One region of the Paenibacillus sp. J22P277 genome, then DNA from elsewhere that is predicted to be linked to it. Evidence: a T-box and tRNA genes for the amino acid it is inferred to sense, from the RefSeq annotation. Region 1 holds a T-box; the other holds one or more tRNA genes.

The links. A T-box is a leader RNA that pairs with one kind of tRNA and senses whether it is charged. The one in region 1 lies ahead of leuS (leucine--tRNA ligase), so its partner is inferred to be a tRNA-Leu.
Region 2: it has a tRNA-Leu gene. The T-box ahead of leuS (leucine--tRNA ligase) is inferred to sense a tRNA for this amino acid. The anticodon was not compared.

The regions. Positions count from the first base shown of each region.
Region 1 is NZ_JBXENS010000001.1:715,121-724,235, reverse strand. It holds gene yhbY (ribosome assembly RNA-binding protein YhbY) at 1-77, shown strand, start outside; gene nadD (nicotinate-nucleotide adenylyltransferase) at 122-712, shown strand; gene yqeK (bis(5'-nucleosyl)-tetraphosphatase (symmetrical) YqeK) at 699-1,274, shown strand; gene rsfS (ribosome silencing factor) at 1,271-1,618, shown strand; gene AC50YL_RS03710 (CvfB family protein) at 1,615-2,643, shown strand; gene AC50YL_RS03705 (class I SAM-dependent DNA methyltransferase) at 2,652-3,407, shown strand; T-box leader at 3,496-3,732, shown strand; gene leuS (leucine--tRNA ligase) at 3,812-6,250, shown strand; gene comER (late competence protein ComER) at 6,311-7,150, opposite strand; gene AC50YL_RS03690 (ComEA family DNA-binding protein) at 7,387-8,049, shown strand; gene AC50YL_RS03685 (homocysteine synthase) at 8,118-9,115, shown strand, end outside.
Region 2 is NZ_JBXENS010000004.1:258,769-267,883, reverse strand. It holds gene AC50YL_RS14600 (Tex family protein) at 1-308, shown strand, start outside; gene cmpA (cortex morphogenetic protein CmpA) at 473-607, opposite strand; gene AC50YL_RS14590 (hydrolase/acyltransferase) at 722-1,075, opposite strand; gene AC50YL_RS14585 (SprT family protein) at 1,181-1,660, shown strand; tRNA gene AC50YL_RS14580 (tRNA-Asn) at 1,689-1,764, shown strand; tRNA gene AC50YL_RS14575 (tRNA-Ser) at 1,774-1,864, shown strand; tRNA gene AC50YL_RS14570 (tRNA-Glu) at 1,934-2,008, shown strand; tRNA gene AC50YL_RS14565 (tRNA-Leu) at 2,046-2,130, shown strand; tRNA gene AC50YL_RS14560 (tRNA-Glu) at 2,360-2,434, shown strand; tRNA gene AC50YL_RS14555 (tRNA-Lys) at 2,448-2,520, shown strand; tRNA gene AC50YL_RS14550 (tRNA-Leu) at 2,558-2,642, shown strand; gene AC50YL_RS14545 (TrkH family potassium uptake protein) at 2,814-4,169, shown strand; gene pyrB (aspartate carbamoyltransferase) at 4,254-5,183, shown strand; gene map (type I methionyl aminopeptidase) at 5,478-6,224, opposite strand; gene AC50YL_RS14530 (AraC family transcriptional regulator) at 6,488-7,288, opposite strand; gene AC50YL_RS14525 (sugar phosphate isomerase/epimerase family protein) at 7,448-8,218, shown strand; gene AC50YL_RS14520 (Gfo/Idh/MocA family protein) at 8,252-9,115, shown strand, end outside.

The DNA of each region.
Region 1 (9,115 bases):
AGCTCGTCCAAGTCATCGGCAAGACGATCGTGCTCTACAAGGAATCGAAGGATCACAAGACGATCGAGCTGCCATAACCGGGGCTCGTCAGGCAGGAATCGAAAGGGGGTGCGGACAGTTGATTAAAGTTGGATTCATGGGCGGGACGTTCGATCCGATCCATTACGGACATTTGCTTGCCGCCGAAACCGCGAGAGAGGCATGCGGCCTGGACGAGATATGGTTCTTCCCCTCGGGGCATCCGCCGCTGAAGGACCGCGGACCGCAGGCCGACGGCGAGTCGAGGCTGGAAATGGTGTACCGGGCGATCGATTTTCAGCCGCATTTCCGCGCGATGGACGTCGAATTGGAACGGGAAGGAACCAGCTTTACCATCGATACGATCAAGGAGCTGAACGGGATTTATCCCGGACGGACCTTCAGCATCATCATCGGCACGGACCGCGTCAACGATCTGCCGAAGTGGCACGAGATCGAGGCGCTGGCGGAGATGGTATCGTTCATCGGCGTCACTCGCGCCGGAGAGGCGTTTCGATTGGAGCAGCTTCCGGCCTTTATTACGGACAAGCTGTCCGTGGTCGAGATGCCGCTCATCGATATCTCGTCGACGGCAATCCGGGAACGGGTTGCGGAAGGACGCTCGATCCGGTTCATGGTCCCGGAGAAGGTGCATTCGTTCATACGGAGGAACGGACTCTATGAATCGCAATGAGATGATGGCGGCCGTCAAGGCCGAAATGCCGGACCGGCGCTGGACGCACACGCTTGGCGTCATGGAGACGTCGATCATCCTCGCCGAGCGTTTTGGCGGCGACCCCGAACGGGCCGAGCGGGCGGCGATTCTCCACGACGTGGCGAAGTATTGGCCGACGGCGCGGATGGAGACGATGATCAAGGAGCACGGCTTGCCGGAGGAGCTCCTGCGTTACGATAAAGAATTGTGGCATGCGCCGGTCGGCGCGTTCGTCGCCGACCGGGATTACGGCGTGTCCGATCCCGAGATTCTGGATGCGATCCGCTATCATACGTCCGGCCGCGAGCGCATGACGTTGATGGACAAGATCGTCTGCCTGGCGGACTACATGGAGCCGGGGCGGGATTTTCCGGGCGTGAAGCACATTCGGGAGCTGGCCGGGCATAGCTTGAATAAAGCGCTGTTGGCTGGCTTCGATTCGACGATTATGTATTTGCTGCAGCAGGGCAGGCGGATTTTCCCGCTGACCATTGCCGCGCGGAATGATTTGATTTTACACCTACAGGAGGCTGGAGAATGACAATTAGCTCGGAAAGGCTGCTGCAAGCGGTAGTCGCGGCGGCGGAAGAAAAGAAAGCCCATAACATCGTGGCGCTCGATCTGAAGAACATCTCGCTTGTGGCGGATTATTTCGTGATCTGCCACGGCAATTCGGACGTGCAGGTACAGTCCATCGCGACCGAAATCCGCAAGCAGGCGGAAGCGAGCGGCGTGCGCGTGCGCGGCATCGAAGGCGCGGACAGCGGCAGATGGGTACTCGTCGACATCGGCGACGTCGTCGTGCATGTGTTCCATCGGGAAGAACGCGAATATTACAGCATCGAACGGCTCTGGTCGGATGCGAAGGTCGTGGAGTTCGCATGAACCTCATAGCAGGGACAACCATGAATTTGAGGGTGGCGCGCGAAGTGTCGCCCTATGGTTATTTTATGACCGACGGCGAATCGGAAGTGCTGATGCACTACACCGAGCTTGTCGGGAAAAGACCGGTCATCGGCAATTCGTACGAAGTCTTCCTGTTTTACGATTCCGAGGACCGGATCGCGGCGACGATGAAGAAGCCGCTCATTCAGCTCGGGGAAGTCGCCCGTCTGGCGGTCGCGGACATTCATCCGCGCATCGGCGCGTTTCTGGAGATGGGCCTTGGGCGGCAGCTGCTGCTTCCGCTGTCGGAGCAGCCGGAATTGAAGGAGCTGCGGCCAAAGCGCGGCGACGAAGTGCATGTCATACTCGCGCACGACAAGATCGGCCGTCTCGTGGCGAAGGTCGCGTTCGAGGAGGAGCTTGCGGAGCTCGCGTTCCATGCGCCTTCCTCGTGGCATAATACTTGGGTAGAAGGATGGGTCACGAAAACGCTCAAGATCGGGTCGTTCGTCATGATCGACGGCGGCGTGCTCGGCTTCGGCGCGTACGGCTTCATCCCCGCGGACGACCGGACGCGGCTGCTGCGGCTCGGCGAGCGCGTGAAAGCGCGCGTGACGTTCGTCCGGGAAGACGGTCGCGTGAACCTGTCCATGCAGCAGCGCAAAGAGGTCGGACGGCTGGAGGATTCGGACCGGATCCTGAGCTTCATGAAGGAACGGCCGAACGGCGCGATGCCGTACTCGGACGAGACGCAGGCGGACATCATCAAGCTGAAGTTCGGCATCAGCAAAAGCGCGTTCAAGCGGGCGCTCGGCAAGCTGATGCGCGACGGCCTCATCCAGCAGGACGGCAGCTGGACGAAGCTGACGGAGAAGGGCGAGGCGGCGGACGGCGGGACCGCCGATTCGGCGGATCGGACGGCGGCTGAAGAAGGCGCCGCAAGCGCATCGGCTTCAACCGCTCGCGTATCGGCGGGCCGTCCGCGCGCTTCCGAATCGGCCGTCAAGCCGGATTCGAAGGAATAGGCGGCGCGATGGAAGCTTATACGCAATTTGCCGCCGTATACGACCGCTTGATGGCGGACATGCCTTATCCGCGGTGGCTCGCGTTCGCGGAAGCCTGCTGGCAGCGGTACGGGAAACCGTCGACCGTCGTCGACCTTGGCTGCGGCACGGGCAGCATCGCCATTCCTTTGGCGCGCAGCGGCTATGCGGTGTACGGCATCGACCTTTCGTCCGACATGCTGGCGGTCGGGCGCAGCAAGCAAGACGAAGCCGCGGGCAGCGTAGCGGTGACGTGGCTGCAGCAGGACATGACCGAATGGGAGCTTGGAGAACCGGCGGACAGCGTCCTTTCGTTCTGCGACTGCATCAACTATTTGACGGAAGACGACGACGTGCTCGCCGCGTTCGCGGCGACTTATCGAGGGCTGAAGCCCGGCGGGCTGTTCCTGTTCGACGCGCATGCGCCGCGGACGCTTCGCCGCTATGCGGAGGAGCAGCCGTTCGTGCTGGACGAGCCCGATATCGCGTATATCTGGACGAGCGAGCTTGACGAGGACCGGATGGAAATCGAGCATCATCTGACGATTTTCGCCGACGCTTCGGGGGGCCGCGGCGGGCCGTTCACGCGGATCGAGGAAATGCACGTGCAGCGCGCCTACGATGCCGAATGGATCCGGGAAGCCTTGCTGGCTACGGGCTTCTCCCGGGTGGACCTGTTCGGGGATTTCGAGCTGGAGCCGGCGGATGAGGGCACGGAGCGCCTGTTTTTCGCCGCCGTTAAGTGATGCTTGTCCAATATTGCGCGGCTGGGCGTTCCTGCCTTGACACGGGCGGCACGGCTTCATTATAATCGAACTAACCATTTTCAACATGGATAAGGCATTGAAGAGGAGCAGTAACTTCGAAAGCGTATGGTCAAGAGAGCCGGCGGGTGGTGCGAGCCGGACCAGCGTGAAGCGAACTCGCCTTGGAGCCGCATGCCGACTGATCTTGCGATCAGCGTTAAACATGCCGATTCGCCCGCGTTAAGGGTATAGAGTGAGCGGGGGTAAAGCATACCGTCCGTTAACTAGGGTGGTACCACGGGAGCGTAATCCTCTCGTCCCTAGCGTATATCGCTGGGGGCGGGAGGTTTTTTATTGCGGTCTGCGCGCTTGCGCAGGATAGTGAATAGGGAGGCTAATGGATCATGACACAAGAACGCCAGGAACAGCAGGGGTATAACCCGCTCGTCATCGAGCCGAAATGGCAGCGGCATTGGGACGCGAACAAGACGTTCAGAACGACGGAAGACGCGGGCAAACCGAAATTTTACGCGCTCGACATGTTTCCGTACCCGTCCGGGGCGGGACTTCACGTCGGCCACCCGGAAGGCTATACGGCCACGGACATCGTGTCGCGCTACAAGAGAATGCGCGGCTATAACGTCCTTCACCCGATGGGCTGGGACGCGTTCGGTCTGCCGGCCGAGCAGCACGCGCTCGATACGGGCGAGCATCCGCGGGAGATCACGGTCAAGAACATCAACAATTTCCGCCGCCAGATCAAATCGCTCGGCTTCTCCTACGATTGGGACCGCGAGTTCAGCACGACGGATCCGGATTATTACAAATGGACGCAGTGGATATTCATCCAATTGTTCAATAAAGGGCTGGCGTACGTCGCGGAAGTGCCGGTCAACTGGTGTCCCGCGCTCGGGACGGTACTGGCGAACGAAGAGGTCATCAACGGCCTGAGCGAGCGGGGCAACCATCCCGTCATCCGCAAGCCGATGCGGCAATGGGTGCTGCGCATTACCGAGTACGCGGAGCGTCTGCTCGAGGATCTGGAAGAGCTCGACTGGACGGAGAGCATCAAGGACATGCAGCGCAACTGGATCGGCAAATCCAAGGGAGCGGAAGTCACCTTCGCGATCGACGGCCATGACGCCTCGCTCGTCGTGTTCACGACCCGTCCGGACACGCTGTTCGGCGCCACGTACTGCGTGCTTGCGCCCGAGCATGAGCTCGTTGCGGCGATTACGACGGCGGAGCAGCAAGCCGCGGTGAAGGACTACCAGGAGACGGCCGCCCGCAAGAGCGACCTGGAGCGCACGGACCTGAACAAAGACAAATCCGGCGTCTTCACGGGCGCTTACGCGATCAATCCGATCAACGGCGTCCGCGTGCCGATCTGGATCGCCGATTACGTGCTCGCCGGTTACGGGACGGGCGCCATCATGGCGGTACCGGGCCATGACGAGCGCGACTGGGAGTTCGCGAAGCAGTTCGATCTGCCGATCCTGGAAGTCGTGCAGGGCGGGGACGTTAGCGAGGCTGCCTTCGCCGGCGAAGGACCGCATGTCAATTCCGGTTTCTTGGACGGCTTGGGCACGGAAGAAGCGATCGCGAAAGCAATCGCGTGGCTCGAAGCGGAAGGCAAGGGCCAAGGCAAAGTGACGTACCGTCTCCGCGACTGGTTGTTCAGCCGTCAGCGGTATTGGGGCGAGCCGATTCCGATTCTCCATCTGGAGGACGGCACGATGAAGCCGGTGCCGGACGATCAGCTGCCGCTGCTCCTGCCGGACGTCGATCAGATCAAGCCGTCGGGTACGGGCGAATCGCCGCTGGCCAACGTGACGGAATGGGTGGAAACGGTCGATCCGGAGACGGGCAAACGCGCGCGCCGCGAGACGAACACGATGCCGCAATGGGCGGGCAGCTGCTGGTATTACCTGCGGTTTATCGATCCGCACAACGATCAGGAGCTTTGCTCCAAGGAAAAGCAGAAGGAATGGCTGCCGGTCGATCTCTACATCGGGGGCGCGGAGCATGCGGTGCTTCACTTGCTGTATGCGCGTTTCTGGCATAAGGTCCTCTACGATATCGGCGTCGTCGATACGAAGGAACCGTTCCACAAGCTCGTCAACCAAGGCATGATTCTCGGCATGAACAACGAGAAGATGAGCAAATCCCGCGGCAACGTCATCAACCCGGACGATATCGTGAACGAGTACGGCGCGGACACGCTGCGCATGTACGAGATGTTCATGGGTCCGTTGGAAGCGACGAAGCCATGGAACACCAACGGCGTCGAAGGCATGTACCGCTTCCTCGGCCGGGTATGGCGCCTGTTTATCGGCGAGAACGGCGAGCTGAGCGAGAAAATCGGCGGCAAGGCCGCGGATGCGTTCAAGCGCACGTGGCACCGCACCGTGAAGAAAGTGACGGACGACTACGAGAATCTGCGCTTCAACACGGCGATCAGCCAGCTGATGATTTTCGTGAACGAGGCATACAAAGCCGAGACGCTGCCGCGCGAAGCGGTGGAGCATTTCGTGCAAATGCTCTCGCCGCTGGCGCCGCACATCGCCGAGGAGCTGTGGTCGAAGCTGGGCCGTGCCGACACGCTGACGTACGCGGCTTGGCCGACGTACGAAGAAGCTTGGACGGTGGACCAGGAGGTCGAGATCGTCGTGCAGGTGAACGGCAAGATCGTCGAGCGCCTCTCGATCGCGGCCGACATGGACGAAGCGGAGATGGAACGCGTCGCGAAGGCATCGGATAAAGTATCCGATGCGATCGCGGGCAAGACGGTGCGCAAGCTGATCGTCGTGAAGGGCAAGCTGGTCAACATCGTCGTCGGATAAGCCGGCAAGCGAACGGTCATCGAAAAAAGAGGTGAACGACCTCTTAACGCAAAGCATGCGTTAAGGGCCGTTCACCTCTTTGCCGTACAAGGTTTCGGAGACGCGCTCCAGATCCTCGTGATATTTGGCGTGCGTCGTGCGAATGACGCGGTTAAACACGCCGTCGAGCTCGCGGTTCAGCAAAGCAAGCGCCTGCGCCGTGATGCCGCCCGGCACGACGACCCTGGCCTGCAGCTGTTCCGGCGACATGCCGCCGGAGGTCAGCAGCTGGCCCGTTCCGTGCAGCATCTCGCTGGCGATCAGCCTGGCCTGCTCGCGCGGAATGCCGGTCTCCTCGGCGGCCGCGTCGATGAACCGCTGCAGCAGGCAGGCCATGATGGCGGGGCCGACGCTGGACAGATCCGAGACGATGCGCGTATGGGATTCATCGATATGGAGCGGTTCGCTTATATAGGAGAGCAGGCCGTTCAGCCTGGCGATATCGGCGTCGGTCATGCGGCTGCCGTACATGCAGAGCGAGGCGCCGCTGCACATGTAATTGGTGATGCTCGGAATGACTTTGGCGATTTTGCAAGGCAGCTCCTCTTCCAGCTGATCGAGCAGGACGGGACTCGTGATGGAGACGACGAGCTGATTCGGCTGCACGGCATCGCGAATGCCGTCGAGGACCGTCTTGTATTCGAGCGGCTTGACGCAGAGGAAGACCACGTCCTGGTCGGTCACGGCATCGCGGTTCAACGGGACCGCCTGCAGGCCGAGGTGACGGTCGGCTAAGCGGACGGCTTTCGCGAACGTTCGATTGCTGGCCGTTATTTGCGATGGCTTGAGTGCTCCCGATCCGATAAACGCATCTATAAGCAGGCTGCCCATGCTCCCAATCCCGATAAACCCGACATTCATTGCAATCCCTCCCGTGCGCCTTTTTTGCATCAGCGCGGCTTCAACAGCTCAAAACTTGCAATCATGCAGCCTTATCGGCCTCGCTCCGCAGGCGTCGGCCCGTTCCAACTAAAGCTCTTGTACGGGCGGCTGCGACCGTACCGGTGATGCCTCTTACTACACTATGCCGGCGGGCAAGGCCAACATGACCATTTTTCTGGAAAATGATCGCAAGACGACGAAAAGGGGGAAATACGATGTTAAAGCGGTTGATTCATCGCAAGCGCTGGAGCGGGATGCAGCTGATTGCCGGTCTGTGCATCGCCGTCTCCATCGCGTTGATCGCGGCAGCGCTCCTGCAGAAGGGTTCGGATGACCAGCCGCATTGGACGGCGATGAACGCGCAGGTGGACCATGCGCTGGATGCGATCGAACAAGGAAAGGCGGACGGGCAGGCGCAGGCGGGAGAAAAGGAAGCCGCCGCGACGGATGCCGCAGCCGCCCAGTCGGACGGAGCCGCGCAGAAGCCGGCTGCCGGAGCGAAGGATGCGCCGGCTGCCGGTGCGGCAACCAACGGCGAGGCGGAAGGCGCATCGACTGCCGCGGATGCGACAGCGACAAAAGGCGCAGCGGCAGAAACGGAAGGAGAGCCTCCTCCCACGCCGGCAATCGGAGAAAGCGCGGCAGATGATCCGGACACGGCTTCGTCATCTTCCGCGGACGGGAAAATCGACGTCAATCACGCGACGTCCGCGGAGCTTGACGCGCTTCCGGGCATCGGGGCCGCGAAAGCGGAAGCCATCGTCGCGGACCGCGAGCGCAACGGGCCGTTCCGCAGTGCCGACGACCTGCTTCGCGTCAAGGGAATTGGTCCGAAACTACTAGATACGATGAAGTCTCTCATTGTTCTCGGGCCTTGATTATGCGACAATGGCAGAGATAGGGTCTCCATGGCGGCCCTTCCATTCAGGCGAGGAGGAAATATCAAATGTCCGAACAACGCAAGCTTTCGATTGAAACGCTATCCGTCCACGGAGGCCAGGAGATTGACCCGACGACCCTTTCCCGCGCAGTGCCGATCTATCAAACGACTTCCTACGGCTTCCGCGACACGGACCATGCGGCGAACCTGTTTGCATTGAAGGAATTCGGCAACATTTATACCCGCATCATGAATCCGACCAGCGACGTGTTCGAGAAGCGGATCGCCGCGCTTGAAGGCGCGCCGGCCGCGCTTGCCGTCGCTTCCGGACAAGCTGCCATTACATATTCGATCCTGAACATCGCCGAGGCCGGAGACGAGATCGTATCCGCTACGAGCCTATACGGCGGGACCTACAACCTGTTCGCCAACACGCTGCCGAAGCTCGGCATCCGCGTCAATTTCGTCGATCCGTCGAATCCGGCCAATTTCGAAAGCGCGATCACGGACAATACGAAAGCGCTGTACGCGGAAACGATCGGCAATCCGAGAGGCGATGTCATCGATATCGAAGCGGTGGCGGAGATTGCCCGCCGGCACGGCATTCCGCTGATCATCGACAATACGTTCCCGAGCCCTTACCTGTGCCGTCCGATCGAACACGGCGCGGACATCGTCGTGCATTCCGCGACGAAGTTCATCGGCGGGCACGGCACGTCCATCGGCGGCGTGGTCGTCGACAGCGGCCGATTCGATTGGCGTGCGAGCGGCAAATTCAAAGGCCTGACGGAGCCGGATCCAAGCTACCACGGCGTCGTTTACACGGAAGCGGTCGGTCCGGTGGCGTACATTATCAAAATGCGCGTGCAGCTCCTTCGCGATATGGGCGCTGCGCTTGCGCCGTTCAATTCGTTCCTGCTGCTGCAGGGCTTGGAAACGCTGCATCTGCGGATGGAGCGCCACAGCTCGAACGCGCAGGCCGTCGCGCGGTTCCTGGAACGGCACGAAGCGGTCGAGTGGGTCAATTATCCAGGGCTGCCGAGCCACCCGTCGTACGACCTCGC
Region 2 (9,115 bases), on a different contig from region 1:
TGCTGCGTCCCGGACGCGATCCTCGCGAGGGGCTGCCCGCGCCGATCTTCCACACCGACGTTCTCAGCATGGAAGACCTGACGCCGGGCATGGAGCTGCAGGGCACCGTGCGCAACGTCATCGATTTCGGCGCGTTCGTCGATATCGGCATCAAGAACGACGGGCTCGTCCATATCTCGCAGCTGAGCGGCAAATTCGTCAAGCATCCGATGGACGTCGTGTCCGTCGGCGATACCGTGACGGTATGGGTGCTCGGCGTCGATACGAAGAAAGGCCGGGTCAGCTTGACCATGCGCAAGCCGGGTTAACGTCGCGGAGGAGGATTCCCGCCGGCTTCCCGAGCGAGGCCTGACGGCGCTTTACCCGTTTGGCACCTCCCCGCTAAAGTCAAAAGGGTGTTATCTCCGAGCAGTCGCGTTAGACGTCACTGCAAAGAGATAGCACCCTTTTTTGAGAATAAATCGACTGCTGCCTATAGACTTGCGGAATCGTCTTCCGGACGTTGACTGGTACGATAGAAATACCAGCAGTCGTTCAATAATCGGATCTGCCGGCGGTCCTTCTTCAAAAATGCGCGCATCAGTTGGTTGCACAGCCATTGCGGCACTGCCTTCGCCCTCCTTCCAGCCATCGCGTGTTGTATTAAGTAGTGTATGGAGGTAGGCGAATGTCCGTGCAGGTCCAACCGGTTTTTGTCGCAGAAAAGTCCGTTATCCGGCGCTTAGAGGTCGTATTCCTCTTCGTACCATTGCTCGAGCTGCGCCTGCAGGGCGCGGATTTCCGTCAGCAGGGAGATCAGCGGGTACGATTTCTCTTCAATAGAAGCGAAATCCCGTTCCAGCTGGTTCACGTAATCCAAGCCGGAGTGGATGGCGAGGGATTTGTCGTGAAGCTCGACATCGGCGCACTCCGCGATCGCATAAGGCAGCGCGGGGACATGGCTTGCAGTCAGCTTGTCGATTTCTTTATGAAGCCGCAGATTGAGCGCGCTCAGCTGGTAAGCGTGCGAGGCGGGCATTTCGACGAAGGAAACCTCTTGTCCGCTTTGTAAGACGATATATCGCATAATAGCCAATTCGAAAATCTCCCTTCAATATCGTTCCGATCAATACCTCTTGACAGTGTAGCGTATTCGTCCTTTAAAATTCAAGTATAACTGTTTATCGTAAGGAGATTGAGGATGCAGGATCATCTGTTGCAGGAATGGGTGGAGCGCGTATCGCTGCAATATTTCGGGCTTCCGTTCCGTCACCGCGCCACTTTTAACGGAAGGCTGAAGTCGACCGGCGGCCGTTACTTCACGAAGACGCACGACATCGAGATCAGTCCGCACCAGCTGCGCAATTACGGCGAGGAAGAGACGGAAAAAATCATCAAGCACGAGCTGTGCCATTATCATCTGCATCTCCTGAAGCGCGGCTACAATCACCGCGACCAGGACTTCAAGCTGTTGCTTGCCAAAGTCGGAGGCTCGCGCTTCTGCAAAGCACTGCCGGCCGGGGAGAAACGCAAGACGGAGCCGTACCGGTTCAAGCTGCAATGCCGGAGCTGCGGCATGGAATACATGCGCAAACGCAGGACGGATCCGCGGCGCTACGCGTGCGGAAAATGCCGCGGTCAATTAATGCTTTTTCAGCTTGACTTCATTTCTCAGACATGATACATTATTTCTTGTCACTAATTACTATTCCCTGATAGCTCAGTTGGTAGAGCACTCGACTGTTAATCGAGTTGTCACAGGTTCGAGTCCTGTTCGGGGAGCCATTTCTTTTTGGAGAGATACCCAAGTGGCTCAAGGGGACCCTCTGCTAAGGGGTTAGACTGCGCAAGTGGTGCGAGGGTTCGAATCCCTCTCTCTCCGCCATTTTATGGCGTTCGGCCGATCGGCCTGTTCTATTATCCTAGCTCATTCCTCGGTGAGCAAGGTTATCATGGCCCGTTGGTCAAGTGGTTAAGACACCTCCCTTTCACGGAGGTAACAGGGGTTCGAGTCCCCTACGGGTCACCAATTATGTATTCTTGATATGATAATCGCATATCACTTCGCGGTCGTGGTGGAACGGCAGACACACCATCTTGAGGGGGTGGCGCTCACAAGGCGTGAGGGTTCAAATCCCTCCGACCGCACCAACCTTACAACGAACAAGTCCCTGATCATTCAGAGGCTTTTTTTTGTTGCATAGACATTTGCCGATTCGCGAACACTATTTTGCATGCCCGAACATCAGGGCGAAGTAAGCAAGGTAGAAGCAAGTGCAAACGGCTGAACTTTTTTCGAAAAAAGTCTTGCCAACGGCTGGCGGGTTAGATATAATACTATTTGTTGTTTGAAAAGCTTATCCCATAAACAACAAATTATGGCCCGTTGGTCAAGTGGTTAAGACACCTCCCTTTCACGGAGGTAACAGGGGTTCGAGTCCCCTACGGGTCACCAAATTCCCATATTCGAGTCATTAGCTCAGTTGGTAGAGCACCTGACTTTTAATCAGGGTGTCGTAGGTTCGAATCCTACATGACTCACTTTACCTAATCGATATGGACAATTTCATATCACTCCGCGGTCGTGGTGGAACGGCAGACACACCATCTTGAGGGGGTGGCGCTCACAAGGCGTGAGGGTTCAAATCCCTCCGACCGCACCAACCTTACAACGAACAAGTCCCTGATCATTCAGGGGCTTTTTTTGTGCTCGCCCAGAAACGACCGCAATCGACGTTTGTCGAAGTTTTTTGCATTCGGGGCTGTATGCGACCCCATGACTTCGATTACAATTGTAAGATGCAGGAAGTACAGGCAGGAAGGAAACCGCCATCATGCTCAAAAAATTATTGACCGTGCTCTCGCCGGCGCAGCTCGTGTCGGCTGCTTATCTCCTAGTCGTCATTATCACCGGCGTGCTTCTCATGCTGCCCGTCAGCTGGAAGCCGGGCGTCTCGATATCGCCGCTGGACGCGTTGTTTACGTCGGTCAGCGCGATCAGCGTGACGGGGCTGACGACGGTCGGCACCGTGGATACGTTCAGCGGCTTCGGGGTGGCGGTGCTGCTTGTCGCCTTTCAATTCGGCGCGATCGGCATCATGACGCTCGGAAGCTTCTATTGGATGCTCATGGGACAGCATATCGGCTTGCTTCAGCGCAAGCTGATCATGATCGACCAGAACCGGAACAATCTGGCGGGGCTTGTCGATCTGATGCGGCTCGTGCTCATCTTGACGCTGGCGATCGAGCTGATCGGCACGGTGCTGTTCGCCGGCTATTTCTATTTGTCGGGATTCACGGCTTCGATCGGACGCGCGTTTTACTACGGCCTGTTTCATTCGGTTTCCGCGTTTACGAACGCGGGCTTCGATTTGTTCGGCGACTCGTTCGTCCGGTATTCCGACAGTTATTACATTCAAGCGTTGTCGATGCTGCTCATCGTCTCGGGAGCGATCGGGTTCCCCGTGCTGGCGGAGCTTTGGCGCTTTGTTCGCAGCGGGAAAGGGAAGCGATTCCGTTTCTCCTTGTTCACGAAGCTGACGCTCGTGACGCATGCCGTGCTGCTCTTCGGCGGGGCGGCCAGCATCTGGCTGACGGAGGCGGGACATTCTTTCGGCGCGATGTCCGTCGGCAGGCAAATCATGAACGCGCTGTTTCTCTCGGTCACGTCGCGCAGCGCCGGTCTGACGACGATCGACGTCTCGACGCTGCATCAGGCGACGCTGCTGCTGATTTCCGTGCTCATGTTCGTCGGAGCCAGCCCATCCAGCGTCGGGGGCGGCGTACGAACGACGACGGTCGCGGTTATATTCGTCACCATCGTCATGTTCTTCAAGGGCGAGCATGCGCCGAGAGCGTTTGGACGCTCGTTCAACCGCGAGGACGTGATAAAGAGCTTCGTTTTCTTCCTGTTATCGCTGTTGCTGGTCCTCGCGGGCGTCTTCGCGCTGTTGATGTCGGAGAAGCACAAATACGACCTCTCGGCGGTGCTGTTCGAGGTGGCTTCGGCCTTCGGGACATGCGGGATGTCCACGGGCATCACGGGCTCACTTCAGCCGACGGGCAAAATCACGCTCATGCTGCTGATGTTTTTCGGCCGTATCGGCATGTTTCTGTTCATCTCGCTGTTTCAGGCGCGCAAGAAGCAGCCGGCCGTCAAATACCCGGAAGAGAAGCTCATCATCGGGTAAACGGCCTGTTTGTCTCCGAACGGACGTCTCCCTTATAATCAGAGGGAAGCAAGCGATTTGAGACTGGAAGGGAATGAACGGGAAATGAGTACGCTGTATCACGTGCTTGGCGCAAAGCAGTTCGACAGGGAGCAGCTGGAGCAGCTGTTCGGATCGGCGAAGGAAATGGAGCAGGTGGCCGTGCAAGGAGGCGTCCAGCGCTATCCGAGCAAAATCATGAGCACGCTGTTCTTCGAAGCGAGCACGCGGACGCGCTTTTCCTTCGAATCGGCGATGCACCGGCTGGGCGGAAGAGTCATCGGCACGGAGAACGCGAGCCAGTTCTCGTCGACGATCAAGGGCGAGACGCTCGAGGATACGATCCGGATTATTGCCGGCTACAGCGATCTGATCGTCATGCGGCATACGGAGATCGGAGCGGCGAAGCGGGCAGCTGCCGTGTCGTGCGTGCCGGTCATCAACGCGGGCGACGGTTCGGGCGAGCATCCGACCCAGGCGCTGCTGGATCTGTATACGATCCAGAAGGAATTCGGTGGCATTGACGGGCTGCACATCGCGATGATCGGAGACTTGACTTACGGGCGGACGGTCCATTCGCTCAGTTATTTGCTGGCGAATTACCGCAACGTGCGCATTTCGTTCGTCTCGCCCGATAACGTGCGCATTCCGACGTACGTGAAGCAGTATTTGGACGAGAAGGGCGTGGCGTACGCGGAAACGACCGATCTGGATAGCCTGGCGGGTTCGGCGGATGTTTTCTACCAGACGCGCATCCAGAAGGAGCGTTTTCCTTCACTGGAGGAATACAGCAAGGCGGACGGCAAGTATATCATCGACCGCAAGCTGACGGACTTGATGAAGCGTAACGCGTTGATTCTGCATCCGCTTCCGCGCGCCGGCGAGATTCATCCGGAGGTGGACGACGACCCTCGGGCGGCTTATTTCAGACAGGCGCAGAACGGCTTGTACATTCGGATGGCCTTGATCGAGAAATGCTTCGAGGTCGCGCGTTAGGAGTGCACGGAGTCACCCGTTCTGAGCATTCGCGCGCTTAGCCTAACCGCCCGCCTGTTCGAGCTTCATGCAACCCATTGGACCGTATGATCGAAGAAAGGCCGTGTCGCAGCTGCTGCGGCACGGCCTTTCTCATGGATGCGAACGAGTTACGCGCGGTTCATAATGATTGCTCATCGCTAACGAAGCTGGCATCATTGCAATTCCGCACTGCGTTCAACTCCCGGCGCGCGGTTCCAGCGCGGGACTTGGGGCTCGGATACACGTCGGCGGGTTGCGTCACCGTCCGATTGCTTATTGCTTCGTCAGAATAACAGGCCCGTCATCCGTAATCGCGATGGTATGCTCGTACTGGGCGGAGAGTCCGCCGTCGATCGTGCGCGCGGTCCAGCCGTCGCCGTCGATCTTGCTTTGCCAGGCGCCGGTGTTCAACATCGGCTCGATCGTCATCACCATGCCGGCCTTCAGGCGGATGCCGCGGCCCGGAGGGCCGTAATGCGGCACCTGCGGTTCTTCGTGCATGTCTTGGCCGATGCCGTGACCGATGAAATCGCGAACGACGGAAAAGCCGTTCTCTTCGGCATACGTCTGAATCGCATTCGACACGTCGCCCATGCGGTTGCCGACGACGGCCTGCTCGATGCCCTTATACATCGAAGCCTCGGTGACCGCGAGCAGCTTCGCCGCCTGCTCGGAGACGTTGCCCACCGGATACGACCAGGCGGAATCCGCCAGCCAGCCGTTCAGGTTGACGACCATGTCGATCGTGACGATGTCGCCGTCCTTCAATGGCGCGGAAGAAGGAAACCCATGGCAGATGACGTCGTTGACGGAAGCGCAGGTCGCGAACGCATAGCCTTTATAGCCCTTCTGCTCCGGCGTGGCGCCGTGCTGCTTCAGGAATTTCTCGACGAATTGGTCGATCTCGTGCGTCGTGACGCCCGGCTTGACCATCGATTTGATTTCGCGGTGGCAGGCAGCCAAAATTTCGCCCGCTTTGCGCATATGCTCGATCTCGTCTTTTGATTTTAGAATGATCATGCTACAATACACCTCTTTAATCGCTAATTATAGAGAAAAAGACGGTCCAGGTAAAGAAACGAGCCGTTAGCGGCCGCGTTCCGCCGGACTTGTCAGATTGCATCCTAAGGAGAATAAATCCTTTTAAGAAGGTGAAATTCCCGATCAAGGAGCGGGAGCATGCAGCCACCGGCGGAAGCGGCGATCATAAGGTTGGCGTCGGCGGGTAGCGGGCGCTTCGGCGCCGGTCCGGCAGCGCGGCTTCCCGGGGAAGCCTTTCCGCTTTATTGTACCCTGTACGCCGCGGGCGACACGCCGTATTTCTGCCGGAAGACGCGGTAGAAGTAAGAATAACTGCCGAAGCCGCAGGTTTCGGCGACCTGGTCGAGCGTCATGCTGCTGTACTTGATCCGTTCGATCGCCATGGATAATCGGACGTTTTGGGTATACTGTATGATGGTCAAGCCATAGCATTCCTTGAACAGGTGAACGGTACGCGACACGCTGAGGCCGACGTGCGCGGCGACGTCCGCGACCGTAAACGAAAGCGCGGCTTGCTCGTCGATGAAGTTTTTCATGCGGGTCGCGATGAACGATTTCCCCTGAAGGACCGACTGCGTGTCGACGGCGCGGTCGAGGCCTAGGCACAGCGCGCGCAGCAGATAGTCCGCGAGCTCGCGGTCCTCCGCTTCAAACCGGCGTTTCTCCAGTATAAGCGCCTGCCAGATCGACAGCCACCGCTCGTCCGGAACAACCTTGACTTTCCGCTTGCGCTCCTTGCGGCTCCACCATTCGTCCAGCCATTCTCCCCGGCAGATGACGAAATAGTCGCCGCTCGATATGTCGGTGCCGTCCGGGGGCGTATCCTCCTGCTGCGGGGTCGACACGATGAGATTGTAGGAGTCGCCGGGCTTGAACATCAACAGGTCGCCGGCTTCGATGCGCTGCATGCGGCCGTCGACGAGCGCCTCGCACGTGCCTTCTGTCTGAAGGCGAAAGAGGTAGGCGCGCAGGCCTTCGGGATTGGTCATCTGAAAGGGCTGCGAATGATAGGAATAGCCGCAGCTCATGATATCGGCAAACACGGGCATGAACCTCACTTTGCAGCAATATTGTACATGTCACTGTTATATAATACATCCTGCTAACGCTCATTATCCACTATAATGGGTGTCAGATTGGTAAACTAACTTCGGCGAGATTGGCGCTTCCTGCCCCGGTCCGCGGATCGAAAGGACGAACAGATGATGAAAATCGGATTGCAAATGTATACGCTTCGCGATGAAACCGCAAAAGATATGAGAGGCACGCTCCGCAAGGTAGCGGCCATGGGATACGAGGGCGTCGAATTCGCCGGCTACGGCGACGTGCCGGCCGAAGAAATGCGCGACCTGCTGAAGGAATTGAACCTGGAGGCGTTCGGCAGCCACGTCGGTCTCGCCAACCTCGAGAACAAGCTGGAAGAGGAAATCGCTTACCTGAAAACGATCGGGGCAACGTATGTCGTCTGCCCATGGATTCCGCCGGACAAAGTTTCCGAGGGCGAATCGTTCTGGCGCGCGCTGATCGACCAATTCAACGGCCTCGGCGAGCGTTTGAAGCAGGAAGGATTGCAATTCGCCTACCATAACCACGACTTCGAATTCGCGCTCAAAATCGACGGCGAGTTCGTATTCGACGCCATGTACACCAAAGTGCCGGCCGATCTGCTGAAAGTCGAGATGGATATCGGCTGGGTGCAGTACTCCAACCAGGATCCGCTCGCGTATATCGCGAAATACGCGGGCCGTCTGCCGCTGCTTCATCTGAAGGACTTCCGCAAAGGCGAAGCCGGCGCGCAAATCGATACGGTCGAACTCGGCCGCGGCGATCTGGCCCTGAACGATATTATCGCGGCCGCGGGCAAAGCGAACGTCGAATGGATCGTCGTCGAACAGGATACTTGCGCGAACCCGCCGCTGGAATCGGTTCAAACGAGCATGGACTGGCTGAAAACGAACGGCCATAAAGCTTAATTCATTATTCAACGAGAAGGAGCCATCATACTCATGACAACCGTACGTGTAGCCGTCGTCGGCTGCGGCGCGATCGCGCTTCGCCGGCACATCCCGGAATACGCCGCGAACCCGAACGTGACGCTCGTGGCATTCGTCGACCCTGTCCTCGAGCGCGCGAACAAGTTCGCCGATGAATTCGGCGCCAAGGCGTTCGCCTCTTATGAAGAAATGCTGCAGGAAATCAAGCCGGACGCGGTCAGCGTCTGCACGCCGAACTACCTCCATGCCCCGGTCGCGATCGCGGCGGCCAATGCGGGCGCGCATGTGCTCGTCGAGAAGCCGATGGCGTCCACGGACGAAGAGGCGGCAGCGATGATCGAAGCGGCGAGCAAGAACGGCGTTTACCTGATGGTCGGCCACAATCAGCGCCTGATGCCTCCGCACGTGAAGGCGAAGGCGATCCTGGATTCCGGCATCCTCGGCCGCGTGCTGACGTTCCGCACGTCGTTCGGCCACCCCGGTCCCGAAGGCTGGAGCGTCGACGGCAAAGGCAGCTGGTTCTTCCGCAAGCCGGAAGCGATCATGGGCGCGATGGGCGATCTCGGCGTGCACAAGTCCGACCTGATCCGCTACCTGCTGGATGACGAAGTGGCCCAAGTCACGGGCTTTATCGGCACGCTGGACAAGAAGGACACGGACATCGACGACAACGCGGCCGTCCTGCTGCGAATGAAGAGCGGCGCGATCGGCACGCTGGTCGCCAGCTGGACGTATTACAAAGGCGAAGACAACAGCACCGTGCTCTGGTGCGAGAACGGCGTCATGAAAATCGGCACCGATCCCAAGGATCAGATCATCGTCGAGCTGCGCAACGGCTCGGTCGAGAAATACAACGTCGGCGCGATCAGCACCAAC